DNA from 4 places in the Streptomyces sp. NPDC033180 genome. Region 2 is predicted to be linked to each of the others. Evidence: riboswitches for the same ligand, from Rfam matches in the RefSeq annotation. Region 2 holds a riboswitch; each other region holds the start of a gene.
The links. A riboswitch is a leader RNA that binds a small molecule or an ion and turns the genes downstream of it on or off. The one in region 2 is predicted to bind cyclic di-AMP.
Positions count from the first base shown of each region.

Region 1: linked by a shared signal. The riboswitch ahead of ACZ5WE_RS28215 (M23 family metallopeptidase) and the one ahead of ACZ5WE_RS22690 (C40 family peptidase) in region 2 are both predicted to bind cyclic di-AMP.
Region 3: linked by a shared signal. The riboswitch ahead of ACZ5WE_RS33825 (transglycosylase family protein) and the one ahead of ACZ5WE_RS22690 (C40 family peptidase) in region 2 are both predicted to bind cyclic di-AMP.
Region 4: linked by a shared signal. The riboswitch ahead of ACZ5WE_RS10780 (M23 family metallopeptidase) and the one ahead of ACZ5WE_RS22690 (C40 family peptidase) in region 2 are both predicted to bind cyclic di-AMP.

Region 1 covers NZ_JBVIPU010000012.1:152,843-160,456, forward strand. The annotation lists gene ACZ5WE_RS28200 (bifunctional acetate--CoA ligase family protein/GNAT family N-acetyltransferase) at 1-360, opposite strand, end outside; gene ACZ5WE_RS28205 (HPr family phosphocarrier protein) at 571-852, shown strand; gene ACZ5WE_RS28210 (GntR family transcriptional regulator) at 1,020-1,706, opposite strand; gene ACZ5WE_RS28215 (M23 family metallopeptidase) at 1,930-2,733, opposite strand; cyclic di-AMP (ydaO/yuaA leader) riboswitch at 2,746-2,909, opposite strand; gene ACZ5WE_RS28220 (M16 family metallopeptidase) at 3,130-4,515, opposite strand; gene ACZ5WE_RS28225 (M16 family metallopeptidase) at 4,512-5,864, opposite strand; gene ACZ5WE_RS28230 (DNA gyrase/topoisomerase IV subunit A) at 6,101-7,614, shown strand, end outside.
Region 2 covers NZ_JBVIPU010000008.1:181,750-189,363, reverse strand. The annotation lists gene ACZ5WE_RS22700 (M23 family metallopeptidase) at 1-1,587, shown strand, start outside; gene pcrA (DNA helicase PcrA) at 1,609-4,113, opposite strand; cyclic di-AMP (ydaO/yuaA leader) riboswitch at 4,357-4,513, shown strand; gene ACZ5WE_RS22690 (C40 family peptidase) at 4,522-5,724, shown strand; gene ACZ5WE_RS22685 (hypothetical protein) at 5,804-6,157, opposite strand; gene ACZ5WE_RS22680 (C40 family peptidase) at 6,477-7,520, shown strand; gene ACZ5WE_RS22675 (hypothetical protein) at 7,555-7,614, shown strand, end outside.
Region 3 covers NZ_JBVIPU010000018.1:73,948-81,561, reverse strand. The annotation lists gene ACZ5WE_RS33850 (NAD(P)/FAD-dependent oxidoreductase) at 1-220, opposite strand, end outside; gene ACZ5WE_RS33845 (Ppx/GppA phosphatase family protein) at 563-1,489, opposite strand; gene ACZ5WE_RS33840 (DUF501 domain-containing protein) at 1,486-2,022, opposite strand; gene ACZ5WE_RS33835 (FtsB family cell division protein) at 2,079-2,561, opposite strand; gene eno (phosphopyruvate hydratase) at 2,652-3,932, opposite strand; gene ACZ5WE_RS33825 (transglycosylase family protein) at 4,164-4,883, opposite strand; cyclic di-AMP (ydaO/yuaA leader) riboswitch at 4,887-5,078, opposite strand; gene ACZ5WE_RS33820 (LysM peptidoglycan-binding domain-containing protein) at 5,261-6,259, opposite strand; gene ACZ5WE_RS33815 (cytochrome P450 family protein) at 6,396-7,614, opposite strand, start outside.
Region 4 covers NZ_JBVIPU010000003.1:17,229-24,842, reverse strand. The annotation lists gene ACZ5WE_RS10795 (alginate lyase family protein) at 1-372, shown strand, start outside; tRNA gene ACZ5WE_RS10790 (tRNA-Met) at 476-549, shown strand; gene ACZ5WE_RS10785 (PP2C family protein-serine/threonine phosphatase) at 676-1,851, shown strand; cyclic di-AMP (ydaO/yuaA leader) riboswitch at 2,073-2,219, shown strand; gene ACZ5WE_RS10780 (M23 family metallopeptidase) at 2,231-3,319, shown strand; gene ACZ5WE_RS10775 (aldo/keto reductase) at 3,482-4,426, shown strand; gene ACZ5WE_RS10770 (PrsW family intramembrane metalloprotease) at 4,423-5,787, opposite strand; gene trmB (tRNA (guanosine(46)-N7)-methyltransferase TrmB) at 5,852-6,664, opposite strand; gene lhgO (L-2-hydroxyglutarate oxidase) at 6,916-7,614, opposite strand, start outside.

The DNA.
Region 1 (7,614 bases), on a different contig from region 2:
GTCCTGCACGAGGAAGGCGACCTCGGCCTCGTCGGCGGGCGCGCTCGCGGACATGCCGCGGGAGTCGATGCGGTCGAAGCGCACGGTGGCGATGAACTCGCCGCCCACGGTGGCCGCAAGACCCACCCGGTCCACCTGGTCGTGATGGGTGAAGCGGTGCACGTCCTTGGCGGACAGGCGGGGGTAGGGCGCGAAGAAGCGGTAGTACTTCGACTCGTCCGAGACCTGCTCGTAGAAGCTGACCAGGCGGTCCGCGTCCTCGGCCGTGATCGGCCTGATCCGGGCGGTGCCTCCGTCACGCAGGACGACATCGGCTTCCCAGTGGGAGGGGTATGCGTGCCGGTCCGACGGGGTCTGCATGGGCCCAGGGTACGGGTCGCGGGGGCGCCTTGGCCGGGGCAGGCTAGGAGACGTCGAAGGCGGGACGTGGGCCCCGTGGCGCCAGGACGTACGGTCGACGGGGCACGGACCATCGGTCGGCACGGCACGGACCAACGGCCGGCGGAGCACTCGTGACGGCATGAGACACTGGTCTAGACAACTGTGAGACATCTGGAAGGGCAGCAACACATGGCTGAGCGCCGCGTCAACGTCGGCTGGGCCGAGGGCCTTCACGCCCGACCCGCCTCCATCTTCGTCCGCGCGGCCACCGCCGCCGGCGTCCCCGTGACGATCGCCAAGGCTGACGGCAACCCCGTGAACGCCGCCTCCATGCTCGCGGTGCTCGGTCTGGGCGCGCAGGGCGGCGAGGAGATCACCCTCGCCTCCGACGCCGAGGGCGCGGACGCCGCTCTCGACCGTCTGGCGAAGCTGGTCGCGGACGGTCTCGAGGAGCTCCCCGAGACCGTCTAGTAAAGACTGGTACTCATACGCTGAAGGGCCCGCCCGAAATAGGGGCGGGCCCTTCAGTGTTTTTTCTGCTGCTATCCCCTGCCCTGTTTCCCCCACACCGCGCACTGAATTCGGGCAGCAGAAACAACGCCCCACCGAATAGCACTTCTTTGTATACGGCGCCTCTGTTAAAGACGCAGGCCCGTCGTGTTTACGGCATGTTGCGAACCCCTCACACCGGAGAGATTGCGCACGTAGCGCAGCCGGTGCGCGGAGGCCGTCCGCTCCGAGTGCTGCGCGGTGAGCGCACGGGCCCGTTCCGCGTCCCGGCGAGCGACCGCGTCGGCGATCGCGGCGTGCTCGGCCCAGGCCTCCGCGGGGGCGGCCGACGTCTCGACCACGTACATCCAGGCGATCTTGTGCCGGAGCTGGGTGAGCAGTGCCGTGAGGCCCGGGCTGCCGGACGCCTGGGCGAGCGTCTCGTGGAACCAGCCGCCCAGGGAGCGCAGATCCTCGCTCCGACCGCGCCTGGATCGCTCCTGGCCGAGCCTGACGAGGCCGCGCAGGACCTTCAGGTGCGCCTCCGTGCGGCGCTGTGCGGCGCGGGCCGCACCCAGCGGCTCCAGGAGCGCGCGGACCTCCAGGAGGTCGGCCGCCTCCTGTTCGGTGGGTTCCGCGACGCACGCGCCCGCGTGCCGGCGCGTGACGACGAAGCCCTCGGCCTCCAGGGTGCGCAGGGCCTCGCGCACGGGGACGCGGGAGACTCCGTAGCGGCGCGCGAGCAGTTCCTCGGTGAGCCGGCCGCCCCGTTCGTAGACACCGGAGACGATGTCGTCCCGGATGGCCGTGCATACCGAGTGCGCGGGAATGCGCATGACTGACCTCCGCCTTAATCCCCGCGAAACGCGGTCGATCGACGCCTGTTCGCCTGTCCGGGGACTCTATTGCAGAGCGGCCGAATTTCCGACGGTCGGCCGAAATCCAGGGATACTTTTGGCCAAAGGAGATACGGGAACGGCGAAAGCCCCGGCTCTCGACGAGCCGGGGCTTTCGGTGAATCAGGTGCGCCGCGTGCGACCGCGTGAGTTCGGGCCGGGATCAGACGTTGACGCCGTGCGAGCGGAGGTAGGCGACCGGGTCGATGTCCGTGCCGTAGTCCGCGCCGGTGCGGGCCTCGAAGTGGAGGTGCGGGCCGCTGGAGTTGCCGGTGGAGCCGGAGAGGCCTATCTGCTGGCCCGGAGTGACCGCCTGGCCGACCGTGACACCGAGGGACGACATGTGGCCGTACTGGGTGTACGTGCCGTCGTTCATCTTGATGACCACGTTGTTGCCGTAGGCGCCGCCCCAGCCGGCCTCGACGACGGTGCCGGAGCCGACCGCGTGCACCGAGGTGCCGGACGCGGCGTGGAAGTCGACACCGGTGTGGCTGCCGGAGGACCACATGGCGCCACCGGTCTGGTAGCCCGTGGAGATGGACGAGCCGGTGATCGGGGAGACGTAGCTGTTGAGGCGCTTGCGCTCGGCCTCGCGAGCGGCACGCTCCTTGGCCTCGCGCTCCTTCTTGGCCTTGGCCTTCGCCTCGGCCTCGGCCTTGCGCTTGGCCTCCTCGGCCTTCTTCTTGGCGGCCTCTTCGGCCTTCTTGGCCGCTGCGGCGTCGTCGGCGGCCTGCTGCTGGGCAGCGGCCTGCGCGTCGACGCTCTGGGCGAGCGAGTCGCCCACGGAGATCGCCTGGGTGAGGCCGGTGTGCTGGGGAGTCACCGCGTCGTCGGCGGCGAGCGCCGGAGCGGCCAGGCCCCCGATGACACCGGTGGTGGTGAGGGCGGCGACGCCCGCCACGTTCGCGGTCGTACGCGTGAGGCGGCTCGGGCGACGGTGCTTCCCGGTGGCACGGGTGAACGCCATGAAGTGGCTGATCCTTTCCTTCCTTCTCGCCTACCGGGTTAGCTGACGGGTTCGGAGCAGGAAGGTCTCCTACGAGTCCCTCACCTCACGGCGAGGTTCCCGATTCACCCCAAGGGGACATGTGGGTCCCCGGCTCCCCTGGCTCGCGCCGTACGGGGACTCGGCGATGACTGTCCGGTGCCGCGGGCGCGGCGTACTGCATGACGAACAGCCGGACCAGACGCTAAGCGGGGCGTCTTTCAAACGACAAACGGATCAGAGCTTTTGTAGCGCACGCCACAGGTCAGACACGTAACCTCCATACTAATTCGGACATATGAGGACCCCAGTAGCGATTTCTCGCCACCGGGGTCCCGATATGTCCTGACTGTCACTCAGTTCGCGCGCACCCCGCACTCACCCCGTGACCACACTCACTTCACCGATGCCGAGCGCCCTGACAGGCTCCTCGATCTGCGCCGCGTCCCCGACGAGCACCGTCACAAGGCGGTCCTGGGGGAAGGCGCTCACCACGGCGGCGGTGGCCTCCACGGTGCCGGTCTCGGCCAACCGGCGGTACAGCTGGGCCTGGAAGTCGTCCGGCAGGTGCTGCTCGACCTGGTCGGCGAGGGTGGCCGCGACGGACGCCGCCATCTCGTACTTGAGCGGGGCGACGCCCACCAGGTTCTGCACGGCGACATCGCGCTCGGCGTCCGTGAGGCCCTCCGCGGCGAGGGTGCGCAGGACCTTCCACAGGTCGTCGAGCGCCGGACCCGTGGACTCGGTGTCCACGGAGCCGCTGATGGCGAGCATCGCGGCGCCGCTGCCGTCCGGGGCGGAACGCAGGACCTGGCCGAACGCCCGTACGCCGTAGGTGTATCCCTTCTCCTCGCGCAGGACGCGGTCCAGGCGCGAGGTGAGGGTGCCGCCCAGGCAGTACGTGCCGAGCACCTGCGCGGGCCAGACGCGGTCGTGCCGGTCCGGCCCCACGCGGCCGATGAGCAACTGCGTCTGGACGGCCCCGGGGCGGTCCACGATGACGACACGCCCGGTGTCGTCCGCGGTCACCGGAGGCACCGGACGCGGCTCGGCGGTACCGCCCGTCCAGGCGCCGATGGTGTCGGCGAGGACGGCGTCCAGGTCGACGCCGGTCAGGTCGCCCACGACCACGGCGGTCGCCGTGGCGGGACGCACGTGCTTCTCGTAGAAGGTGCGCACCGCCGCCGAGTCGATGGCCGTGACCGTCTCCTCGGTGCCCTGGCGGGGGCGCGACATGCGGGAGGTCGCCGGGAAGAGCTGCCGGGACAGCTCCTTGGCGGCGCGGCGTCCCGGGTTCGCCGCCTCGTGCGGGATCTCGTCCAGGCGGTTGCGTACGAGCCGTTCGATCTCGCTGTCCGCGAAGGCGGGGGCGCGCAGGGCGTCGGAGAGCAGGCCGAGCGCCTTCGGGAGGCGCGAGACCGGGACTTCGAGGGAGACACGGACACCGGGGTGGTCGGCGTGCGCGTCCATGGTGGCGCCGCAGCGGTCGAGTTCGGCGGCGAAATCCTCGGCGGAGTGCTTGTCGGTGCCTTCGTTGAAGGCCCTCGCCATGATCGTGGCGACGCCGTCAAGGCCCGCAGGCTCGGCTTCGAGCGGCGCCTCCAGGTGGACCTCCACGGCGACGACCTGCTGGCCGGGGCGGTGGCAACGCAGCACGGTGAGGCCGTTGTCCAGGGTGGCTCGCTCGGGCGCGGGGAAGGCCCACGGCCGTGCGGCGCCCGCCTGGGGCTGCGGGTGGAACTGCATCGTTGCGGCCTCGCTCACTTCGCCGCCTCCTCTTCGTCCTCGTCGTTGGCTTCGTCGGCCTCAGGGGCGATGGGCTCGTACACGAGCACCGCGCGGTTGTCGGGGCGCAGGCGGGCCGCCGCGACCGCCTTGACCTCTTCGGCGGTGACGTCCAGGACGCGCTTGACGGCGGTGAGGGCGAGCTGCGGGTCACCGAACAGGACGGCGTACCGGCACAGTTCGTCCGCGCGTCCCGCCACCGTGGAGAGCCGGTCGAGCCACTCGCGCTCCAGCTGCGCCTGGGCGCGCTCCATCTCCTCGTCGGTGGGGCCCTCTTCCGCGAAGCGGGCGAGCTCCTCGTCGACGGCGGCCTCGATGACGGGGACCTCGACGTCGCCGGACGTCTTCACGTCGAGCCAGCCGAGCGAGGGGGCTCCGGCGAGGCGCAGCAGGCCGAACCCGGCCGCCACGGCGGTGCGGTCGCGGCGCACGAGGCGGTTGTAGAGGCGGGACGACTCGCCGCTGCCGAGGACCGTGAGCGCCAGGTCGGCCGCGTCGCACGCGCGCGTGCCGTCCTCCGGGAGGCGGTAGGCCGCCATCAGGGCGCGGGCCGGGACCTCTTCCTCGATGACCTCGCGCAGCTCCTTGCCGATGATGTCGGGCAGCGAGCCGTCGCGCGGCGGCTGCTTGCCGTCGTGCGAGGGGATGGAACCGAAGTACTTCTCGACCCAGGCGAGGGTCTGCTCCGGGTCGATGTCGCCGACGACCGACAGGACGGCGTTGTTGGGCGCGTAGTACGTACGGAAGAAGTGCCGCGCGTCCTCCAGCGTCGCCGCGTCCAGGTCGGCCATGGAGCCGATCGGGGTGTGGTGGTAGGGGTGGCCCTCGGGGTACGAGAGGGCGGTCAGTTTCTCGAACGCCGTGCCGTACGGAACGTTGTCGTAGCGCTGGCGGCGCTCGTTCTTGACGACGTCCCGCTGGTTCTCCATGGATTCGTCGTCGAGCGCGGAGAGCAGCGAGCCCATGCGGTCGGCTTCCAGCCACAGGGCCAGCTCGAGCTGGTGTGTGGGCATGGTCTCGAAGTAGTTGGTGCGCTCGAAGCTCGTGGTGCCGTTGAGCGAGCCGCCCGCACCCTGTACCAGCTCGAAGTGGCCGTTGCCCTGCACCTGCTTCGAGCCCTGGAACATGAGGTGCTCGAAGAGGTGCGCGAGGCCCGTACGCCCCTTGACCTCGTGGCGCGAGCCGACGTCGTACCAGAGGCAGACCGCGGCGACCGGGGTCAGGTGGTCCTCGGAGAGCACCACGCGCAGGCCGTTGGCCAGCCGGTGCTCGGTCGCTGTCAGGCCGCCGGAGCCGGCCTCGGCTGTGGCCGTGTGACCCATGGGCATGTACGTCCCTTCGATCGCTGAAAACTGGAAATTCTGCCAGTCCCGCCACTGTATGCAAGCGTGCTGACAACCGGCGAAGTTCCCGCTCCGCACTCGGCGTAGTCAGGGTCGAAGTCCGGGTCGTGGTCGGCGTTGTCAGTGGGACAGTCCACAATGGTCGGCGTCAGATCCCGTTGATGGTCGGCGTCAGATCCTGTTGATGCCCTGGCAGACACCGTGAAGGAGCCGCAGCAGCGATGGCCCGCCGCAGCACGAAGACCCCGCAGCCCGACGAGTCGTTCGAGGAGAAGATCCTCGACATCGACGTCGTCGACGAAATGCAGGGCTCCTTCCTCGAGTACGCGTATTCGGTCATCTACTCGCGCGCCCTGCCGGACGCCCGCGACGGCATGAAGCCGGTGCACCGCCGGATCGTGTACCAGATGAACGAGATGGGCCTGCGCCCCGACCGCGGCTATGTGAAGTGCGCCCGCGTCGTCGGTGAGGTCATGGGTAAGTTGCACCCGCACGGCGACGCGTCGATCTACGACGCCCTGGTGCGCATGGCGCAGCCCTTCTCCATGCGCCTGCCCCTGGTGGACGGCCACGGCAACTTCGGCTCGCTCGGCAACGACGACCCGCCGGCCGCCATGCGGTACACCGAGTGCAAGATGGCCGACGCGACGTCCCTGATGACGGAGTCGATCGACGAGAACACAGTCGACTTCGAGTCGAACTACGACGGCCAGGAGCAGGAGCCGGTCACCCTGCCGGCGGCCTACCCGAACCTCCTGGTCAACGGCGCGTCGGGCATCGCCGTCGGCATGGCGACGAACATGCCGCCGCACAACCTCGGCGAGGTCATCGCCGCCGCCCGCCATCTGATCAAGCACCCCGGGGCCGACCTGGAGACGCTGATGCGTTTCGTGCCGGGCCCGGACCTGCCCACGGGTGGCCGCATCGTCGGCCTGTCCGGGGTCAAGGACGCGTACGCATCAGGGCGCGGCACCTTCAAGATCCGCGCGACGGTGGCCGTCGAGAACGTGACCGCGCGCCGCAAGGGCCTGGTCGTGACCGAACTGCCCTTCTCCGTGGGCCCCGAGAAGGTCATCTCGAAGATCAAGGACCTGGTCGGCTCGAAGAAGCTGCAGGGCATCGCCGACGTCAAGGACCTCACGGACCGCTCGCACGGCCTGCGCCTGGTCATCGAGATCAAGAACGGCTTCGTCCCTGAAGCCGTCCTTGAACAGCTCTACAAACTGACGCCGATGGAGGAGTCCTTCGGCATCAACAACGTGGCCCTGGTGGACGGCCAGCCCCTCACGCTCGGCCTCAAGGAACTGCTCGAGGTCTATCTCGACCACCGCTTCAATGTCGTGCGCCGCCGCAGCGAGTTCCGCCGCAGCAAGAAGCAGGCCAGGCTGCACCTGGTCGAGGGTCTCCTTGTCGCCCTCCTGGACATCGACGAGGTCATCCGCCTCATCCGCTCCAGCGACAACTCCGCGCAGGCCAAGGACCGCCTGATGGAGCGCTTCTCGCTGAGCGAGGTCCAGACGCAGTACATCCTCGACACGCCGCTGCGCCGCCTCACCAAGTTCGACCGCATCGAGCTGGAGTCCGAGCGCGACAAGCTCAAGGCCGAGATCGACGAGCTGACCCGCATCCTGGAGTCGGACGCGGAGCTGCGCAAGCTGGTCTCCGCCGAACTGGCCGCCGTGGCGAAGAAGTTCGGCACGGACCGGCGCACGGTCCTCCTGGAGTCCGCGAGCAC
Region 2 (7,614 bases):
CCCGCCGACTATGCGCCCTACGCGGCGTATGACCTGCAGGGCACCGAGCACGGCGCCTATGGGTACGACGGCTACTCCACCGGAAGCTTCGACACCGCGGGCAGCTACGCGACGGCCGGTCCCGACACCGGAAGCTTCGCGTCCGACCCGCTCTTCGGCGATATGCCCGGCAGTTCGTACGACACCGGGCAGTGGTCCACCACGGGGACACAGCAGACGCTGAACTACGACCCGTACGCCGCGCATCACCAGGCCGCGTACGACACCAGTGGCTATGAGACCGGTAGCTACGACACCGGCGCCATGTGGTCGACCGGCGGCTATCAGCACCTCTCCGCCGACATCCCGGCGCAACCCGGCGGCCTCGAAGCCACTGGTCAGTGGGACGCCACCGCCTGGAACCAGCCGCAGCAGACCGGCCAGTGGGAGACCCAGGCCTTCGACACCGGCGCGTACGACGCGACCGCGTGGAACTCCGGCGCCCAGGACATGACGTACGGAACCACCGGGACGCACGAGGCGTACGGCACCCCCGAGATGCTTGAGGCCCACGGGGCGCACGGCGTGTACGAGGCCCAGGACACGCCCGGTGCGCCGGAACCGTACGAGACACCCGAACCGTACGAGCATTCGCCTTACGACACCGGGTCCACCGGTTCCTACGCCTCCGAGTCCTACGACTCCGGCCTCCACTCCCCCGATCCCTACGCCCAACCGGCTCCCGCCGAGCACGAGTTCACCCTCGACGAAGCTCCCGCCGATTCACTCGGCCCGGTCGAGCCCAGCCGCCGGGGCGCCGCGGGTGACGACGAACCGCCGGTCATGGACCGTTCGCACGGCTCCCGCTCGCGGGCCCGCCGCCGCTCCCCCGCCAAGCGCTCCGCGCTCTTCACCGTCGCCGTACCTTCCGCCTGTGTGATGGGCGTCGCGGGTATCGCGGCCGCTTCCGTCGGCGACTTCGGCGGCGGCGACGAGAAGGAGGCACAGGCGGCATCGGCCCCTGACCCCGCGTCGGTGCAGCCCTCGGCCGCCAACAACAAGCTCGACACGCAGCTGGCGAACCTCTCAGCGGACGCCGGTGACTTCGCCGACCGCGCGAGCCGCACCCAGGAGCGCATCGACCTCAAGGCGGAGAAGGTCGCCGCCGAGAAGAAGGCCGCCGAGGAAGCCGCGCGCAAGGAGCGCCTGCGCCCCAAGTTCTCGCTGCCGGTGAAACAGCACGGCCTGAGCGCGTACTACGGACAGGCCGGCATCAACTGGATGTCCGCGCACTCCGGCATCGACTTCCCGGTGTCGTACGGCACCGAGGTGCTCGCCGCCACCGACGGCACGGTCTCCACGAAGTGGAACAGCGCCTACGGCAACATGGCGATCGTGACCGCCAAGGACGGCACCGAGACGTGGTACTGCCACCTCTCCACGCACAAGGTCTCCAGCGGCCCCGTCAAGGCGGGCGACCCCATCGCCTTCTCCGGGAACTCCGGCAACTCCACGGGCCCGCACCTGCACTTCGAGGTGCGCCCCGGCGGCGGCTCGGCTATCGACCCGCTGCCGTGGCTGCGCAGCCACGGCCTCGACCCGACGTAACTCCGGCCGCCGCCCGCGGCGTTACAGCTTCTCCACCGGCGCGTACCGCAGGAGCAGCCGCTTCGGCTTCGGCTCCCCGAAGTCCACCGTCGCCTCGGCGTTGGCCCCCGTCCCCTTCACCCCGACCACGGTCCCAAGCCCGAACTGGTCGTGCGTGACCCGGTCCCCGATCGCCAGCGCGACCACCGGCTTCTCCGATGCACGGCTCGTGGCGAAGCCCTGCGCGCCCCCGGTGCGCGAGCGCGACGACGACAAGGAGGAGGCGATTGAGGCCGCGGGGCCGGAGGATGCCGGTGCGCCGACGGAACCCTTCCGCTTCCAGTCCAGGTGGATCTCCGGGATCTCCTCCAGGAAGCGCGATGGCGGGTTGTACGAAGGCTGCCCCCAGGCGCTGCGCATCGAGGACCGCGTCAGATAGAGCCGCTCACGCGCGCGCGTGATGCCCACGTACGCGAGGCGGCGCTCCTCCTCAAGCTCCTTGACCTGGCCAAGGGCACGCATGTGCGGGAAGACGCCGTCCTCCATGCCGGTCAGGAAGACGACCGGGAACTCGAGGCCCTTGGCGGTGTGCAGCGTCATCAGCGTGATGACTCCGGAGCCGTCGTCCTCCTCGTCCGGGATCTGGTCCGAGTCCGCGACGAGCGCGACTCGCTCCAGGAACTCGGAGAGCGTGCCCGCCACACCTGTGGCCGCGGCTTCCTCGCCCTCGGTCTCCCCTTCGCCTTCGGAGGGCGCCTCGCCGCTGTCCTGCTCGAACTCCAGCGCCACGGCAGCGAGTTCCTGGAGGTTCTCGATGCGCGTCTCGTCCTGCGGGTCGGTCGAGGCCTGCAACTCGGCCAGATATCCGGTCCGTTCGAGCACGGCCTCCAGGACCACGGCGGGGCCCGCGCCGGACTCGACGATGGTCCGCAGCTCCTCCATCAGCACGTTGAAACGCCTGACGGCGTTGGCCGAGCGGGCAGCCATCCCGTACGCCTCGTCGACGCGCTTCAGCGCCTGCGGGAAGGAGATCTTCTCGCGCTGCGAGAGCGCGTCGATCATCGCTTCCGCGCGGTCGCCGATGCCCCTCTTGGGTACGTTCAGAATGCGCCGCAGCGGGACGGAGTCCTCCGGGTTGGCGAGCACCCGCAGATACGCGAGGACGTCCCGGACCTCCTTGCGCTCGTAGAAGCGGACGCCGCCGACGACCTTGTAGGGCAGGCCGACGCGGATGAAGATCTCTTCGAAGACACGGGACTGCGCGTTCGTCCGGTAGAAGATCGCGACGTCGCCGGCTTTCGCGTCGCCCGCGTCGGTGAGCCGGTCGATCTCGTCGGCGACGAACTGCGCCTCGTCGTGTTCGGTGTCGGCGACGTAGCCCGTGATGCCCGCGCCCGCGCCCGCGTTGGTCCACAGGTTCTTGGGGCGGCGGCTTTCGTTGCGCTCGATGACGGCGTTGGCCGCGGTCAGGATCGTCTGCGTGGAGCGGTAGTTCTGCTCGAGGAGGATCGTGGTCGCGTTCGGGTAGTCCTCCTCGAACTGGAGGATGTTGCGGATCGTGGCGCCGCGGAAGGCGTAGATCGACTGGTCGGCGTCACCCACGACACACAGCTCGGCGGGGTCGTCACCCTCGCCTCCGGAGGGGCCCACCAGCTCGCGCACCAAGGCGTACTGGGCGTGGTTGGTGTCCTGGTACTCATCGACCATCACGTGGCGGAAGCGGCGGCGGTAGTGCGCGGCGATGTCCGGGAACGCGCGGAGCATGTTGACCGTCGTCATGATCAGGTCGTCGAAGTCGAGGGCGTTCGCCTCGCGCAGGCGCGACTGGTACATCGCGTATGCCTGGGCGAGCGTCTTCTCGAAGCCATCGGCCGCCTGGCCCGCGAAGGTCTCCTCGTCGATCAGCTCGTTCTTCAGGTTCGAGATCTTGGCGCTGAAGGACTTCGGCGGGAACTTCTTCGGGTCGATGTCCAGGTCCCGGCAGACCAGCGCCATCAGCCGCTTGGAGTCGGCGGCGTCGTAGATCGAGAAGGAGGAGGTGAAGCCGATCGTCTTCGACTCGCGGCGCAGTATCCGCACGCACGCACTGTGGAACGTCGACACCCACATCGCGTTGGCCCGCGGCCCGACGAGCTGCTCGACGCGCTCCTTCATCTCGCCCGCGGCCTTGTTCGTGAACGTGATCGCCAGGATCTGCCCCGGGTGCACGTGCCGCTCGGCCAGGAGATACGCGATGCGGTGCGTCAGGACCCGGGTCTTGCCGGAGCCGGCGCCCGCGACGATGAGCAGCGGGGAGTCCGCGTGCACGACGGCCGCGCGCTGGTTCTCGTTCAGCCCGTCGAGCAAGGCCGCCGGATCGATCACGGGGCGCGGGGCACCGCCGCGGTAGTGCGCGTCCCGGGGTACGGGCGCGTCGAACTTCCCGTCGAACAGATCATCCGGAACGGACTCCGGAGCACTGTCCTCGGGCGGCGGCGGGGGCTCTTCCTCCGAAGCCCGCGAGGGCTTGAGGTCCGCCAGGAAGCTGTCATCAAAGAGGCTGCTCATCGCCTCCCGAGTCTAGGCGGCCCCACTGACAACCCGCCCCGGGTTCCGGCCACGTCCATCCGCCTACACCTCGGCCGCTTCCGGTCACTCTCCGTCACGGCACGGCGTGCCCGCGTCAAGAGCTTCGTAAAGTAACGAAAACGTATCGGGCATATCGAACATCAACCTTCACACGGGCCACACGAGTTGGCTAGCGTGCTCCGCAGGCTGCTCGTACTCCCACCGGCGAACCCCGCCGGGAACGGGCTGCCTCCGCCGAGTTCGATCTCCTCGGAGCCGGGGACCCACGATGAACTTGGGGTGAATCGGTCCCGTACGAAGTACGGGACTGTAGGGCAACCTTCCGGAACCACCCGCCCGAACCCGACAGCTAACCCGGTAGGCGGTCTACGGAAGGAGTCGCCTCCCTTGGCGTCGCACCGCAAGCCGCGGACCCGCATTGCCGGCCTACGCGCCACCCCTGCCCTCGGTATAACGACGGCAGCCCTCACCTCCGTGGCCCTCCTGTCGCAGAGTGCGCAGGCGGCACCGTCCGCGCCCGAGAAGCCCAGCCTCGAAGAGGTCCAGAAGAAGGTCGACGACCTCTACCAGCAGGCGGGCGTGGCCACCCAGAAGTACAACTCGGCCAAGGAGCGCACCGACAAGCAGCGCAAGAAGGTCGACACCCTTCTCGACGACGTGGCCGAGCGCACCGACAAGCTGAACGAGGCCCGCCAGGAGCTGGGCACGTTCGCCGCGGCCCAGTACCGCACCGGTGGGGTCTCCGAGACCGCCACGATGATGCTCGCCGACGACCCGCAGGGGTACTTCGACCAGAATCACCTGTCGGACCGGCTGACCGCGCGCCAGAAGAAGGCGGTCGACGACTACCAGACGCAGCAGGCCTCGGCGACGAAGCAGCGCACGAAGGCAGCCAAGAGCCTGGAGACGCTGAGCGACTCGCGGGACGAGCTCAAGACGAGCAAGCGCACCGTCCAGAAGAAGCTGGGCCAGGCGCGCACGATGCTCTCGGAGCTGACGGCCGAGGAGAAGGCGCGGCTCGCGGCGATCGAGAAGAAGAAGGAAGAAGAGGCCAAGCGCAAGGCCGCCGAGCTGGCGCGTAAGCAGGAGGCCGAGGCGGAGGCCAAGCGCAAGGCGGCGGAAGAGGCCGCGGCCAAGGAGCGCGAGAAGAACAAGGAGACCCCGGACTCGGGCTCCGGTTCCGACACCGGTTCCGGTTCCGGTTCGGGCGCAGGCTCCGGCGACACGGACAGCGGGTACGCGACGAAGGCCGCGAAGGTGATCAACTTCGCCGAGGCGCAGATCGGCAAGCCCTACGTGTGGGGCGCCACCGGCCCCGACTCCTACGACTGCTCCGGGCTCACCCAGGACGCGTGGAAGGCCGCGGGGATCTCCCTGCCGCGTACGACCTGGGACCAGGTGGAGGTCGGCACGACCGTGAAGACCGCCGACGCCAAGCCGGGCGACCTGGTCTTCTTCTACGACGACATCAGCCACGTAGGGATCTACATCGGCGACGGCAAGATGATCCACGCCCCGAAGCCGGGCGCGAACGTCCGCGTCGAGTCGATCTACTACATGCCGATCCACAGCGTGGTGCGCCCCGCGTAACCACCGCCCACGAGAAACCGTCAGACGAGAAAGCGGCCCTCCACGCGCGCGTGGAGGGCCGCTTTCTCGTGGGTGCGTGTCAGGTCCACAGGACGGCGATGAAGATGTTCGTGACGGTCAGCGCGCCGACGGCGCCGAACATCCCCTTGTCCACCTTCTCCTCGTCCCGTTTCACGTAGACCAGCGCGAGGATCACGATCAGGACGGCCATCTTGATGCCGATCTTGACGTGATTGACGGGGTTGTCGTCCGCCCGGTTGAGGCCCACCAGGATCGCGCCCGTGACGAGCATCGTGAGCGCGCCGTGCAGCATCGCGGGGTTGAATCGGGCCGTGCCTTGGCCCATCTGCTTCATCTGGGTGAGGAAGCCGCCCAGGAGGGAGGCGATGCCGATGATGTGCAGGCCGACGAAGAGATGGGTGAGTACGTCCATGGGCCCGGAGCCTAGCCGGGGCCTTATCACCCCTCAATAGTCAGGTTGGGCCCCTGGCGCCGCATCGGTCACTCGCGCCTGTGAAGGGTGCCGGTCCTGCGAGTCGCGCAGTCACATACGGTCACCGGCCAACACACTTCCGCCAGTTGCGCACAATCCGTCACCAGCCCGTGACGGTCAGGTTTAGCGTCCTTCGTCAGGTGACCGGCTCCCCACCGCCGCCCGGACCAGGGGCGGCAGTCGGACACCCCGCCGAGAATCCGGCGGCGGCCCGCTCCCCCTGTGCGGGCCGCCGCCGGAACCGTAAGGAGCCCTCTTCGTGGCAGCGCACCGCAAGCCGAAACAGCGCTCGCTCAGTGGCCATACGGCCCGCACCGCCGCCACCATCGCCCTTGCCGGGGCCGCCACAGCCACCGCCTTCGACGGCACCGGACACGCGGACCCCCGGATCGGCCCGGCCGAGGTGAAGTCCAAGGTCGACGCGCTCTACCGCGAGGCGGAGGTCGCCACCGAGAAGTACAACGGCGCCAAGGAGAAGGCCGATGGCGCCCAGAAGTCCCTCGGCGAGCTGCGTGACGAGGCGGCCCGCAAGACGGAGAAGCTCAACTCGGCGCGGGAGGGGCTTGGTTCGATCGCCACAGCGCAGTACCGCAGCGGCGGCATCGACCCGGCCGTCCAACTCGCGCTCTCCTCCGACCCCGACCAGTACCTCGAGCGCGCCGCGATCGCCGACCGGGCCGTCAGCCGCCAGGCCGCGGCGGTCACCGGGGTACAGAAGCAGCTCCAGGAGATCGACCAGCTGCGCACGGAGGCCGACGACACCCTGGCGCACCTCAAGTCCCGCCAAGCGCAGCTGAACAAGCACAAGAAGACGGTCAACGGAAAGCTCGACGCGGCCAGACGACTCCTGGCGCGGCTCACCGAAGACCAGCGAGCGGAGGTGACGGGTGAGGACAGGGCCTCCCGTGCCGCGGACCGTGGCGGCCCATCGGGCATCCCGGCCAAGGCTCCCAACTCCCGTGCCTCAGCGGCCGTCTCGTACGCCTACAAGGCGCTGGGCAGCCCCTACGTATGGGGCGCCACCGGCCCCAACGCCTTCGACTGCTCGGGGCTCACCCAGGCCGCCTACCGGGCGGCGGGGGTCGACCTGCCGCGCACGACGTACGCGCAGATCACCGAGGGCGAACGCGTGCCGCGTTCCCAACTCCGGCCAGGCGACCTGGTCTTCTTCTACCAGGGCATCAGCCATGTGGGCCTCTATGTGGGCAACGGCCAGATGATCCACGCCCCGAACCCGAGCGCTCCGGTCCGCCTCGCGCCGATCAGCCAGATGCCGTTCGCAGGGGCGACGCGGGTGGCGTGAGGGGGCTCTCGGGCCCGCAGGTACTGTCAGGGCCATGCCCCGCCGTACGCTGCCGCCGCCTCCGCCACCTGTCTGTCTGCGCACCTGGCCGGAC
Region 3 (7,614 bases), on a different contig from region 2:
TGGGCAGCACGCGTCGCAGCGGGACGACGACGTGCCGAGGCGAAATGCTGCCGGCGGCGGCTTCGGGGAGGAAGGGCTGGTAGGTCATGTACGACCGGGGGTCGACGACCGTGACGGTCGCCTCTCCGTAGCGCATCTTCTTGAGAATGCGCCGAGCTGCGTACAGGCCTACGTACCCACCGCCTACAACGAGGATCCTGGGACGCTCCGTGGTGCTCATGCCATCGAGTATCCACCTGCCCGACGGGGGTCGCTCGTGCGCCCCTTCACAAGCATGGGTGGACCCTCTGCTATAGTTCGCCGCCCACGTGACGCAGGCCATAGAGCCCCAGGGGAACCACGCGATGACCCGGGACGTTGTGCACCCCTTGTGAGCTGCCGCTCTGGCCCCTCCGGCGCACTGGACCACTCCGCCACCCGCCCCTCGGGGCACACCCCCGAACCTTCAGTGTCGTGGGTCGCGGGACCCCCTGGGAGCACTCTCAGGGGGCCAGAACCCAAAAACATCGTCCAACCGAGCCGATTTCCTTGTGAAGAACTTCACGAAGTTCGTGCGGCACGCTCAGGCGATGGACCATCCGATGCCGTCGAGGATGTCGTGCTCGCTGACGACGACCTCCCTGGCGCCGGTCCTTTCCATGATCGAAAGGAGCACGAGAACACCCGAGACGATGACGTCCACGCGCCCCGGATGCATCACCGGGATCGCGGCCCGCTCGTCGTGCGTGGCCCCGGCCAGGCGGCCGGCGATCTCGCTGACCTGCTCGTAGGAGACCCGGGAGTGGTGGATCGCCGCGGAGTCGTACTCATCGAGGCCGAGCGCGATCGCGGCCGCAGTGGTCACCGAACCCGCGAGGCCCACCAGGGTGCGTGCCTCGCCGATCGGCACCGTCCGCTCGGCCAGGTCGAGCGCCGCCGCGATGTCGGCGCGGACGGCGCCGAGTTCGGCGGGCGCGGGCGGGTCGGTGCGGATGTGCCGCTCCGTCAGGCGCACGCAGCCGATGTCGACGGAGCGGGCGGCGCGGACGTGGTCCTCGCCGACGACGAACTCCGTGGAGCCGCCGCCGATGTCGACGACGAGGTAGGGCTTGGCCAGATGGTCGCTGCCCGCGAGCTCCTTCGTCGCCCCGGTGAAGGAGAACTCGGCCTCCTGGTCACCGCTGATGACCTCGGGCTCGACGCCGAGGATGTCCAGGACCCCGCGTACGAAGTCGTCGCGGTTCTCGGCGTCGCGGGACGCGGAGGTCGCCACGAAGCGCAGGCGCTCGGCGCCGTGCGCCTTGATGACCTCGGCGTACTCGCGGCACGCGGCGAAGGTCCGCTCCAGGGCCTCGGGGGCCAGGCGGCCCGTCTTGTCCACGCCCTGGCCCAGGCGGACGATCGTCATCCGGCGGTCCAGGTCGACCAGTTCGCCGGTCCGCGGGTCGGCGTCCGCCACAAGGAGGCGGATGGAGTTCGTACCGCAGTCGATCGCGGCGACGCGGGTCACTTGGCGGGCTCCTGCTCGGCGCACGGCGTGACGCACGGCCCCTTGGCCCACCACTGAGGCAGCATCGCGATCGCCTCGTCGCCCAGGGGGTTCACGCCGGGGCCCGCGGCCAGGGAGTGGCCGACCAGGACGTGCAGGCACTTCACGCGGTCCGGCATGCCGCCCGCGCTCGGGAAGCCCTCAAGGACCTCGATGGCGTCACGGCGCGCGACGTAGTCCTCGTGCGCCTTGCGGTACGCGTCGGCGAGATCGGGGTCCGTCTTCAGCCGCTCCGACATCTCCTTCATGACGCCGTTGGCCTCAAGGGTGCCGATCGCGGAAGCGGCCCGCGGGCACGTCAGGTAGTACGTCGTCGGGAACGGCGTCCCGTCCGGCAGGCGCGGCGCCGTCTCGACGACGTCCGGCTGCCCGCACGGGCAGCGGTGGGCGATGGCCCGCAGGCCGCGCGGCGGGCGGCCGAGCTGCTGCTTGAAGGCCTCGACGTCGGCGTCGGTGGGCTCGGTGCGCGGAGTGGTCGGCGGGGGCGTTTCCATGCCTGTCTTTCGATCGGTTCCGTAGAAGTTCTGTTGCGATCAGTGGTCGTCTGAGCTCAGTCGTCGTCGGCCGGGCGGTCCGCCTTGTCGACGCCGTCCCAGACGTTCGCGTACCAGGGCCTGGCGGCGGCCCCCTGGTCGGTGCGCTGCTTCTTCGCCGCCTCGGGGTCGATCACCGTGTATCCGGTCTCGCCCGGCATCACATAGTGCAGCCGGTCCCGGACGCGCTGCTCCGCGTACGCGTCGTCCCGCCAGCGGGCCTTCTCGTCCCGCAGCTTCTCGACGTTCTCGCGGCGCTCGGCCTGTTCCTTGCGCTGGTCCGCGATCTCCGCGCGCTGGGAGACGTACTGCCTTATCGGGTAGGCGAGCGCGACGACCAGCGAGCAGAGCACGAGCGCCAGGAGCGCCGCGCGTCCCGTGAGCCGGGAGCGGCGTGCCTGGCGCTTGGTCTGGGAGCGGTAGACACGCTCCGCGGTCTGCTCGCCGAGCAGTCGCAGCCTGGTCGCGGTGGAGAACCGGTCGCGGTCCTTCACGGCCATGTGTGCCGCCTCCCCGATACGTACGTACGTCCCCGCACACGGTACGGGACCGAGTACGGGGACGTAGGTAACTACTCAGGGCAGCTGAGCTCAGCCCTTGAAGCGGGGGAACGCCGAACGGCCGGCGTAGACCGCCGCGTCGTCCAGGATCTCCTCGATGCGCAGGAGCTGGTTGTACTTGGCGACGCGCTCGGAGCGGGCCGGGGCGCCGGTCTTGATCTGGCCGCAGTTGGTGGCGACGGCGAGGTCGGCGATGGTGACGTCCTCGGTCTCACCGGAGCGGTGCGACATCATGCACTTGAAGCCGCTGCGCTGGGCCATCTCGACGGCGTCCAGGGTCTCGGTCAGCGAGCCGATCTGGTTGACCTTCACCAGAAGGGCGTTGGCCGACTTCTCCTCGATGCCACGGGCCAGGCGCTCCGGGTTGGTGACGAACAGGTCGTCACCCACGAGCTGCACCTTGTCGCCGAGCTTCTCGGTGATGACGTTCCAGCCGGCCCAGTCGTCCTCGAACAGCGGGTCCTCGATGGAGACGAGGGGGTACGAGGAGACGAGCTCCTCGTAGTACTCGGTCATCTCGGCGGCCGAGCGGGACTTGCCCTCGAAGGCGTACGAGCCGTCCTTGTAGAACTCGGACGCGGCGACGTCGAGCGCGAGCGCGATCTGCTCGCCGGGGACGTAACCGGCCTGCTTGATGGCCTCGAGGATGAGGTCGAGCGCGGCGCGGTTGGAGTCCAGGTTCGGGGCGAAGCCGCCCTCGTCGCCGAGACCGGTCGAAAGTCCCTTGTCCTTCAGGACCTTCTTCAGCGTGTGGTAGACCTCGGTGCCCCAGCGCAGGGCCTCGGAGAACGACTCTGCGCCGATCGGCGCGATCATGAACTCCTGGATGTCGACGTTCGAGTCGGCGTGCGACCCGCCGTTCAGGATGTTCATCATCGGAACGGGCAGCAGGTGCGCGTTCGGGCCGCCGAGGTAGCGGAAGAGCGGCAGGTCGGAGGCCTCCGACGCGGCGTGCGCGACGGCGAGCGAGACGCCGAGGATGGCGTTGGCGCCGAGCGAGCCCTTGTTGTCGGTGGCGTCGAGGTCGAACATCGCCTGGTCGATCAGGCGCTGCTCGGTCGCGTCGTACCCGACGAGCTCCGGGCCGATCTGCTCGATGACGGCGAGGACGGCCTTCTCCACGCCCTTGCCCTGGTAACGGTTGGGGTCACCGTCACGGAGTTCGATGGCCTCGAAAGCACCGGTGGACGCACCGGACGGAACGGCGGCACGACCCGTGCTGCCGTCGTCGAGGCCGACCTCGACCTCGACCGTGGGGTTGCCTCGGGAGTCCAGGATTTCCCGGGCTACGACGACGTCGATGGACGGCACGAGCATCTCCTTCTGGGATGTGACGCGGGTACGCGAGGCGTTGGCCTCGCGGACACGAGCCTAACCGGCTCCCGGGCAACAGCCAGCCGAGCGACCGTCCTGTGGACAAACCGAGAGCAAAAAGTTTCCGAACGGAACAAAGCGGTGGGGCGCCGGAGGGGACAGACGAACCCCGCCCCGGTGCGTACGGGGGATACGCGCACCGGGGCGGGGGTCGGCGTCCTGCCAGAACTAGCTCAGGTGGAGCTGCTGGCCCGGGTAGATCATGTCGGCGTTGTCGATGATGTCGCCGTTGAGCTTGTACACCTTGTGCCAGCCGCCCTTGACTTCCTTGGCCTCGGCGATCTTGGAGAGGGTGTCACCCTTCTTGACCTTGTACTCGCCGTCGCCCTTCTTGACCGTCTTGCCGGTCGGGGTCTCGACGGTCTTCTTGGACTCGGTCTTGGGAGCCTCGGCCTTGGGAGCGGCCTGCTGCGGCTGCTCGGTCTGCGCGCTGGGCGCGCTCTGCGGCTGCTCCTGCTGCGGCTGCTCCTGGGTCTGCTGCGGGGCGCTCTCCTGCGCACCGCCACCCTCGTTGGAGGCGCCCGAGAGGCCGACGCCGCAGCTCGGCCAGGCACCCTTGCCCTGGCCCGCGAGGACCTTCTCGCCGATCTCGATCTGCTGGGCCTTGGAGGCCTTGTCAGCGGTGGGGGCGTACTTCGTGCCGCCGTACGCCGCCCAGGTGGACGACGAGAACTGCAGGCCGCCCGTGTAGCCGTTGCCGGTGTTGATGGACCAGTTGCCGCCGGACTCGCACTGGGCGACAGCGTCCCACTCGGAGTTGGTCGCTGCGGAGGCCGAGCCGGCCGCCATCAGCGGGGCGGCGACAGCGACACCGGTGACGCCGGCGAGCGTGGCGACGCGGGTGGCCTTGGACGCGCGGCGGTGCTTGCCCTTGCTGGAAAACAGCATGAGTGATCCCCTCACCGACGCCTGCGAGGTGAGCTGTCGGGTTCGGGCCGATGAAGTTGCCCGGCCGCGCTTCTTGAGCGCGACTTAACCCCTAGCCGTTCCCGTCCGTCTCTCCGCCTCGCTCTCGCGAGGCTCAACGGCCGGGTCCGGCGGAAACCTTGGGTCCCCCGCTCCTGCCTACGGCGCATTACGCGACGACTGTTCCCGAACGGCCGTTGGCAGGACTCGGCGTACCGACCGGCGGGGCCCGCTGTGGCGAGCGGTCACGACCGTAGTCATGCGATCGCCGGAATTTCAAAGACGATCAGGGCTTCTGAGACCCATGTCTCACTTGCGCCAATTGGTACATCGAGCGCAAAGCGACTCGCCAACTACCCCTACTTTTCGCCCAAATCGAGGCTCTGACCGGGCAGGATGAGATCGGGGTCGGAGCCGACCGACTGCTCGTTCTCGGCGTACAGCTCAGCCCACCCGCCCTGCACGTCGTGCTCGTCGGCGATGTCCCAGAGGTTGTCTCCGGAGCGGACCGTGTATGTCCCCTCGGAGCCGTCCTTCTTGCGCTCGTCGCCGCGGGAGGCGTGCCGGCCCGCCCCCTCGCGAGGGGCGTCGGCGGACGGCTTGTCGTCCGCGCTGTCGCCGCGGTGGCGGCCTTCGCCCTCGCCGGTGGAGGGGGTGGGGGCGGGTGAAGTCTCATCGTCCGGGCCGGACTTGTCCGTGTGTCCGGACTCGGGCGAGTTATCCGCCTTGCCGTCTTCGTCGTGATTCTTGTCTCGTGACTCGTCGTCGGTGGCGGGCTTCTCGGACGGCTCGGCGCTGTCCGAGGAGTCGGCCGACCCGCTCGGTGACGTACTCGGCTCGGGCGACTCGCCGGAGTCCTTCGAGTCCGACGGCTTCGACGACTCCGGCGTTTCCGACGGCCCGTCAGAGGGGTCCGTGGAGTCAGAGGGCTCCGAGGGGATCGTCGTGATCGGAGCACCCGGGTCGACGTCGGCGGCGGCGCCGTCCTGGGTGAGGCCGGCGATCGGCGCGCAGCTCGGCCACGCCTCGGGCCCCTGGTCGTCGAGGACCTTCTCGGCTACGGATATCTGCTGCGAGCGGCTGGCCTGGTCGGCGCTCGGCGCGAAGTCGAGGCCGCCGTAGTCCTCCCAGGTCTGCTGGGAGAGCTGGAGTCCCCCGTAGTAGCCGTTGCCCGCGTCCGCGCTCCAGGATGCGCCGCTCTCGCACTCCGCGAGCTTGTCCCACGTGGCGGTGTCCGCCGCGCTCGCGCTGGTGGCGCCGAGCAGCGGGATGGCGATGGCCGATCCTGCGACTCCTGCCGCGACGATCAGGGCCGGGGCCTGGCGGGGGCGTCGGTGACGACCATTGCCGGAGAGCATGCGGTTGCCTTTCGCGTGACTGGAGCGACGACTGCGGCACGGGATGCCGAGTCGTCGGTGAACGTAGCGGCAGTCGAACGCTTGTCACAAGTCGATGCAGCGGAGATCACGTGAAAGTCACAGTCTTGACGGTCCGTCAGCTAAACGTCGTTTCAGGTGCCGAATATTTGCTCCGCTGTGCGGGTGCGAACTCCACGGGAAGCGTGCGGAGTCCGCGCATGATGAGCCCGCCGCGCCATCTCAAATCACCCGGTTCCGCCGCCAGCCGCAGGTCAGGGAGGCGCCGCAGGAGGGTCGCGAGGGCGGCCTGCCCTTCGAGCCGGGCGAGGGGTGCGCCGAGACAGTAATGAATGCCATGGCCGTAGCCGAGGTGTTGGTTGTCGCGGCGGGAGAGGTCGAGCGTGTCCGGCTGATCGAATCGTTCGGGGTCACGATCGGCGGCGGCGAGGACCACGAGGACGGGGTCGCCGGCGGCGATGTCCTCCCCTCCGATCGTCAGCGGCTCGGTGGCGAACCGCCACGTGGCGAGTTCGACGGGACCGTCGAAGCGGAGGAGCTCCTCGAGGCCGGTCTCCAGAAGACCGGGGTCGCCGCCACCCCTGAGCGAGTCCTGCAGGCGCTCACGCTGCTCGGGGTGGGTGAGGAGGGCGTAGGTGCCGTTCCCGATGAGGTTGACGGTGGTCTCGAAGCCGGCGAAGAGAAGGATGAACGCCATCGCGGCGGCCTCGTTCTCGGTGAGGTGCTCGCCGTGGTCGGAGGCGCGGATGAGTCCGGAGATGAGGTCGTCGCCGGGTTCCAGGCGCTTGCGGTGGATCAGCTCGGCGAGATAGCCGCGCATCTTCTTCACGGACCGGGCGACCCCGCCCCGTGGCCCTCCCCCGTGCCGGATCATCATCCCCGCCCAGTCGCGGAAGTCGTCCTGGTCCTCGCGGGGCACGCCGAGCAGGTCGCAGATCGCGTAGATGGGGAGCGGGAAGGCGAAGTCGTGGATGAGGTCGGCCTCCCCCTTCTCCACGAACTGGTCGATGAGCTGGTCGGTCAGTTCCTGCACTCGCGGCGCGAACTCGGCGACGCGGCGGGGCGTGAAGGCCTTGGAGACGAGGCGGCGCAGGCGGGTGTGGTCCGGCGGGTCGATGTTCAGCAGATGCGTCATGAGGTTGGCGCCGCGCTCGCCGGGGATGCCGGTCTTGCTCCTCGCGTGCGCGGGCTCGTCGTGATGAGCCGGATTCTTGCTGAGCCGCTGGTCGGCGAGCGCCTGCTTGGCATCGACGTAACGGGTGACCAGCCAGGCCTCCACGCCACTGGGCAGCGTGGTCCTGCGCACGGGCGCGTTCTCGCGGAGCCAGGCGTAGGCG
Region 4 (7,614 bases), on a different contig from region 2:
GCCGACGGGCTCTCCCAGGAGACCTGCCGGAACTTCAAGCACGCCAGTTATTCGCTCGCCGCCACCGCGCACATCGCCGAGACCGCCTGGCATCAGGGCGTCGATCTGTACGGCGAGGTCAAGGAGCGGCTGCGGGCCGCGCTGGAATTCCACTCCAGGTACCAGCTGGGCGCCAAGGCGCCGGACTGGCTGTGCGGCGGGAAGGTGCGGCGTGACATGGGGCCCGACACCGAGGTCGGCCTCAACCACCTGCGGGAGCGGCTGCAGCTGGACCTGCCGGAAACGGAGAGGCTCACGCTCCGGCAGCGGTCCGAGGGGACGGACGACCTGTTCGTGGCCTGGGAGACGCTGACGCACGCGGAGAACGCCTGAGCGGGGGCGGAGGCCTTTCGGGGCTTCGGGGGTCTCCGTTCGCCGGTGGTTCTCAACCGGTTCGCTTTCACTCCCCCTGATGGCGTAGAGTTGCATTCAACGGCGCGGGGTGGAGCAGCTCGGTAGCTCGCTGGGCTCATAACCCAGAGGTCGCAGGTTCAAATCCTGTCCCCGCTACTAAAGACCGAAGGCCCGGATCCAGAAATGGATCCGGGCCTTCGGTGTTTTCCGCCTTCACCGGGCCGGTAACCCGGTCGGCCCACACCGGTCGCCCCGCGCCGCCGCTGCGGGAACCCTGAGTGAGTGGGGCAGCGAGGAGGAAGCGGCGGGGGCGGCGGCAAGGGGCCCGATGTGCGGCACGAGCGGGCGCTCGTGCGGGCTCTCCCCCTGCTGCTCATCGTCGTCGGGATCGTCTACGACGCGTCGACCCCTCCCCGGTTCACCGCCGTGCCCCTCTTCACCGCCGCCCCGCTCGTCGCCGCGCCCTTCTACTCGCTGATCAGCACCGCTCTCATCGGTGTCGGTTCCTGCGCCGCCGTGCTCGCCCTGCATTTCAAGAACGCCACCACCACCGACGTGGAAGCCGTCACCGAACTGATCACGGTGGTGACCGTCGTCGTCCTCGCCGTCCTCATCAACCGCGTCGTACGCCGCAGCGACGAACAGCTCGCCTCCGCCCGCTCCATCGCCGAGGCCGCCCAGCGCGCCGTACTGCCGCAGCCGGACCCCCGGATCGGGGGTCTCGATGTCGCGGCGCGGTACGAGGCCGCGGAGGCCGACGCGTTCATCGGCGGTGACCTGTACGCCGTGCAGGACACTCCGCACGGCGTACGCGTCATCGTCGGCGACGTCCGGGGGAAGGGGATGGGCGCGGTGGCGGCCGTCGCCGTCGTGATCGGGGCGTTCCGGGAGGCCGCTGAGCAGGAGGTCACGCTGGAGGCCGTGGCGCAGCGCCTGGAGCGTGCCCTTGCGCGCGAGGGCACGCGGCGCGACGGGCTCGACGCCTTCGAGGGGTTCACCACCGCTGTCCTCGCGGAGATCCCGCACGGTGACGGTCCGGTGCGTCTGATCAACCGTGGGCACCCGGGGCCGCTGCTCCTGCGCGGCGACGGTCGGCTGTGCGTCCTGTCCGCCACCGAGCCCGCGCTGCCGCTCGGGATGGGTGAACTGGGCGCCTGGCCGGACCGCGCGGACGAGGCGGAGTTCCCGCCGGGGGCGATGCTGCTGCTCTACACCGACGGGCTCTCCGAGGCGCGTGACATCCGGGGCGAGTTCTACAACCCGGCCGCCCGGCTCGGCGGCCGGATCTTCCCAGGGCCCCACGGCCCCGACGCGCTCCTGGCGACGCTCGTCGAGGAAGTGCGGCGGCACACCGGGGGCCGGGGGACCGACGACATGGCGCTGCTCGCGGTGCGGCGGCCGTCGGTGACGGGCGATGCCGGCGTCGGTGCGGCGGCCGATGTCACCGGCCGTGACTGAAAGACCCCACTCCGCATAACAACTGACGTACTGTCAAGGCGATGTGAAGCTCCGGTGTGTGAAGAAGTGGGGTCAACTCGCCCCGTTCCAGACCCCGGTGTCCCGATAAGTACGGGCCAAAGTCGTTAACGATCAGTCGGAACAGCTTGGAATACGACCCCGCTGTCTATTAACGTTCGATAACGCAGCGCGGTCGTCCCAGCCGTCACTCGAGTCGGCTCCGCGCGCACGCGCCTAATCCCGAAAGGGAGCCGGGGAACCACTAATTGGGGTGAATCGGGCATCTGTGCATCCGTGCCAGATGTTCGTAGGAGACCTTCCTGCTCCGAACCCGTCAGCTAACCCGGTAGGCGAGAAGGAAGGAAAGGAGTGCGCCCCAGTGGCGTCCAACCGCCCTGCCCCCCAAGGCGTGTACGTACCGAACGACGACGATTTCGGTGGGTACGACGATGAATCTTCCTGGGAGGAATGGAATCCCACCGAGGAGTCCATCCGTCCCGTCCGCGGCAGGCACCGCGTGCACAAGCGGGGTGGCGGCGGGCTCGCCCGCAGCTCCACGGTTCTGGGCGTAGGCGTCATCGCCGCCGTCGGCGCGGGCGGCATCGCCACCGCGCAGGGCGGCAAGCCCCCGGTGGCCATCGAGATGCCGGACCTGTCGGCCGTCACGGACCAGCTGCCGGAGGCCAAGTCGCTTCCGGGCGTGGGGTCCTTGATATCCGACGACTCGAACGACTCCGCCGCCGCGGACAACGGCGTGACGGTGGCCGCCGCGCCCCTGAGCGCCGCCGGTGTCAGCACCACCGACGCCGAGCAGGGCACCACGGACGCGGGCGAGGCACTGCGCGCCCGCATCATGGAGCAGGCCGAGAACCAGCAGGACCAGGCGGACGACGCGGTCCAGAAGGCGGCCGAAGAAGCGGCCGTCAAGCAGGCCGCCGAACAGGCCGCCGCCAAGCAGTCCGCGGCCGAGAAGAAGATCGCCGCCGAGAAGGCCGCCGCGAAGAAGAAGGCCGAGGCGGAGGCCAAGCGCAAGGCCGAGGCGGAGCGCCTGGCCAAGCTCGCGAAGAGCTACACCCTTCCCGTCGCGTCGTACACGCTCACCGGTACCTTCGGTCAGCCCGGCTCCATGTGGTCCTCCGGCTACCACACGGGCCTGGACTTCGCGGCCCCGACGGGCACGCCCATCAAGGCCATCCACTCCGGCACCATCAAGGAGGCCGGCTGGGCGGGGGCGTACGGCTACCGCACGATCCTCGAACTCGACGACGGCACCGAGCTGTGGTTCTGCCACCAGTCCTCGATGAACGTCAGCGCGGGCCAGAAGGTCACCACCGGCGAGACCATCGGCCGTGTCGGCGCGACCGGCAACGTCACCGGGGCCCACCTCCACCTGGAGGTCCACCCGGGCGGCGACTCCACCGGGGTCGACCCTGCGGCGTGGCTGCGCGGCAAGGGCCAGTCCCTCTGAGGTGACCCAGAACCCCGGCGGTCCTGGCGACAACCCCCCGACGCCAGGGCTGCCGGTTGGGCATGCCCGCTGTCCGCTGCCCGATGGCCGATGTCCGTACGCGGATGGAATCAGCATCCCGCTCTACGGAATGCTGCGGTCCGTAAGGGCGTTGAGCCCCGTATGACTTCTCTCCGCAAGCTTGGTTCGTCCGACCTCGAGGTCTTCCCGCTCGCCCTGGGCGGCAACGTCTTCGGCTGGACGGCCGACGAGGCGCAGTCCTTCTCCGTGCTCGACGCCTACACCGCCGCGGGCGGCAACTTCATCGACACCGCCGACGTCTACTCGGCCTGGGTGCCCGGCAACAAGGGCGGCGAGTCCGAGACGGTCATCGGCAACTGGCTCGCCGCGCGCGGCAACCGCTCCGACGTCGTGCTCGCCACCAAGGTCGGCGCACACGCCGACTTCAGCGGCCTGTCCGCGAACACCATCAAGTCCGGTGTCGAGGAGTCGCTGCGCCGCCTGCGCACCGACTACATCGACCTCTTCTACACGCACTACGACGACCCGACCGTCTCCGTCGAGGAGATCATCGGCGCCCTCGACGAGCTGGTGACATCCGGCAAGGTGCGTGCCATCGCCGCCTCGAACGTCACCCCCGAGCGGCTCCAGGAGTTCCTCGACTTCTCCGACCGCGAGGGCCTCGCGCGCTACTCGGTCCTTCAGCCGCACTACAACCTCGTCTCGCGCGCCACCTACGAGGGCCCGCTGGAGCAGGTCGCCTCGCGCTCCGGCCTGGCCGCCGTCCCGTACTACGCGCTCGCCTCGGGCTTCCTGACCGGCAAGTACCGCCCGGGTGCGCAGGTCGAAAGCGCGCGGGCCGAGGGCGCGGGCAAGCACCTGGACACCGACCGTGGCCTGCGTGTGCTCGCCGCCCTTGACGAGGTCGCCCAGGCACGCGGCGCCGAGCTCGCGACCGTGGCCCTCGCGTGGCTCGCGGCGCAGCCGACGGTGGCGGCGCCGATCGCGTCGGCCCGTACGGTCGAGCAGCTGCCCGCGCTGCTCGCGGTGGGGGAGCTCGAACTGACGGAGGCCGAGGTGTCGGCCCTGACGGCGGCTTCCGCCTAACCGCGGTAGGGGTTGTACGCCGGGTAGGGCATCGCCGGCTGGGCGTAGGGATACCCGTAAGGGTGCTGCTGCGGATAGGGCTGCGGCTGGGGGTGCGGGTACGGCTGCCGGTACCCGTAGGGCGGCGGCATCGGTACGAGCACCGGTGCCGCCGCCTGCGCCGCGTAGGCCAGGGCGGGCCGCGCGGCCTCGCGGCGCTCCCACAGCGCGTGCAGCAACTCCCGCTCCCGTACGACGAAGTCGGCGCCCGCGCGGCCCCGGCGCCCCCGGTGGCGCAGGAGTGCGAGAGACGTCGCGTACGTCTCGTACTGGGCGACCGTGCGCGCCGCGGCCTTGCCCTGGGTGTACGAGGCGTAGTCGCGGGCCAGCGTGCGGGCGCGCATCGTGGAGAGCGCGAACGGCTCGGGCGCGGTGAGCCAGCCCGCGATCGCGTACGCAGGCAGTTCGGCGCGCACGATGCGCAGGCCGCGCTGCCTGATCCAGATCACCAGCCAGGTGAGCAGTCCGAACGCGGGCAGCATGAACGTCGCGTACACGGCGAAGAAGCCGTAGTCCCCGAAGCCGGCCGAGCCGTTCCACAGGGCGTGCAGGCCCATCGCGAGGAGCAGTCCGCCGAGCGGGAGCAGGACGCGCCGCCAGTTCTGCCGGTCGGCGCTGAGGGCGGCGATGCCGAAGCCGATGCCGGTGAGGACGGTGAAGAGCGGGTGGGCGAAGGGGGACATCACGACGCGCACGAAGAAGGTCGCCGCCGTCACGGACGCGAGGCCGGTGCCGCCGTTGAGCTGGTCGGTGCCGAAGGCGCTGCCGAGGTAGAGGATGTTCTCGGTGAAGGCGAAGCCGGTGGCGGTCACCCCGGCGATCACGACGCCGTCGACGATGCCGGTGAACTCGCGTCTGCGGAAGAGGAAGACGAGCAGTACGGCCACGGCTTTCGCGCTCTCCTCGACGATCGGGGCTATGACCGTCGCGCCGAGGTTGTCGGCGCTGGTGGGGTCGGCCGTGGCGGTGGCTATCCAGCGGGTCGCGAAGCTGTTCGCGACGATGGCTATGAGGGCGGCGGCACAAGCTCCCCAGGCGAAGGCGAACAGCAGATTCCGCCAGGGGCCCGGCTGGACCCGCTGCAGCCAGCGGAAGGCGGCCACCAGGAGCGGCACGGGCAGCGTCGCGAGGCCGAGCCCGACCAGGAAGCCCTCGGTGCCGGTCTGTTCCCTGACCAGGGCCAGGATCACCAGGCCCGACAGGGCGAGCAGCGTGACCAGGGCGGCCGCGCGTATCGCCCGCCGCTGCCACCAGCGCGCGTGCCGCAGCCCGGCGGGCCCTGCGGGGGGCATCGGGTGCGGGTGCGGAGAAGGGGTGGCCACCCGTTGACCCTAACGAGGGACGGGGGTGGGCCGCGACGGTGTCTCGGGCCGCGTGGCCGTTGTCTCAGACCTCGTGGCTGGTATCGGGTTCCTTCTGGCCGGATGTCCGGCGGAACAGCAGGTCGTGGACGATGTGCCCCTTGTCCAGACCCTGGCCCTCGAACCGGGTGAGGGGCCGGAACGAGGGGCGGGGCGCGTACCCGCCGTCGGCCTGGGTGTTCTCGAACGCGGGATGCGCGGTGAGCACCTCCAGCATCTGCTCGGCGTACGGCTCCCAGTCGGTCGCGCAGTGCAGCACGGCGCCGGGCCTGAGGCGGGGCGCGGCGAGGTCGAGGAAGTCGGGCTGGATGATGCGGCGCTTGTGGTGGCGGGCCTTGGGCCAGGGGTCGGGGAAGTAGACGCGGAGGCCGTCGAGGGAGGCGGGCGTGAGCATTTCGCGGAGCAGGATGACGGCGTCGCCGTTCGCGACGCGGATGTTGGTGAGGTCGTTCCGCTCGGCGAGGCCGAGGAGGTTTCCCTGGCCCGGGGTGTGCACGTCCACGGCGAGGATGCCGGTGTCCGGGTCGTCCGCTGCCATCTGGGCGGTGGCCTCGCCCATGCCGAAGCCGATCTCCAGTACGACGGGGAGTTCGGCGCCGAAGAGCTCGGCGAGGTCGAGCGTGCGCTGCCCGTCGATGTCCAGGCCCCACTTGGGCCACAGCCGCTGGAGGGCGTCCGCCTGCCCTGTGGTCACCCGGCTCCTGCGGGGCTGGAAGCTGCGGATCCGCCGCTCGAAGTGTGAGCCCGCGGGGTCCGGGGCGGGGCCGTCGGGGAAGCGGGGCTCGCCCTTCGGGCGGGGGGCTTGGGGGCGCTCGGGGGAGGTGTTCGACTCAGGCACAGTGGGGGTGATTTTAGTCCCCAGCCCCACCCCTTCCCGACTGTGACGTTTGCGGCTCCGCCGCGGGTCGCTCTGGCGCGAGAGCCTTGGTTGCCGTCATCACCGGCTCCGCCGAGTCCGTCCTCAAACGCCGGGCGGGCTGAACCCAGTCAGCCCGGCCGGCGTTTGAGGCCATCTTGTCGGGGGCCCAGGGGGCGGAGCCCCATGGTTCGGGAAGGGGTGGGATCGGGGAAAGCCCCGCAGGGACCGCCTTACAGCAGCGCCAGCACCCGCCGGGCCACGGCCCGCCCGATAGGGAGAGAAGCCGTCGCCGCAGGCGAGGGCGCGTTCAGGACGTGCACCGCCCGTGCCCCCTCCCGGATGAGGAAGTCGTCCACCAGCGTCCCGTCACGCAAGACGGCCTGCGCCCGCACCCCCGCCGCCACCGGCACAAGATCATCCGAGGTCACGGCGGGCAGCAGCCTCCGCACCGCCGAGGTGAACGCCTCCTTGGAGAAGGAGCGCCGCAGCTCCCCCGCCCCATACCGCCAGTGCCGCGAGGCCATCCGCCAGGCCCCCGGCCAGCCCAGCGTCCCCGCCACCTCCAGTGGCCGCACCACACCCCAGCCATACCCCTCGCGGGCCAGCGCCGGCACCGCGTTCGGACCCACGTGGACCCCGCCGCCGATGCCCCGCGTCAGATGCACCCCCAGGAAGGGGAAGGCCGGGTCCGGCACCGGATACACCAGGCCCCGCACAAGCTCGGGCCGCGCCAGGTCGAAGTACTCCCCCCGGAAGGGCACGATCCGCATCCCGGGGTCGTCACCGGCCAGCATCGCCACCCGGTCGCACTGCAGCCCCGCGCAGTTGACCAGGACCTTTCCCCGCACCACCGAGCCGTCGGCCGTGCGGACGGCCACCCCGAGCGACTCGCGCCGGTCGATGCGGGCGACCTGCGCCCCGTACCGGAC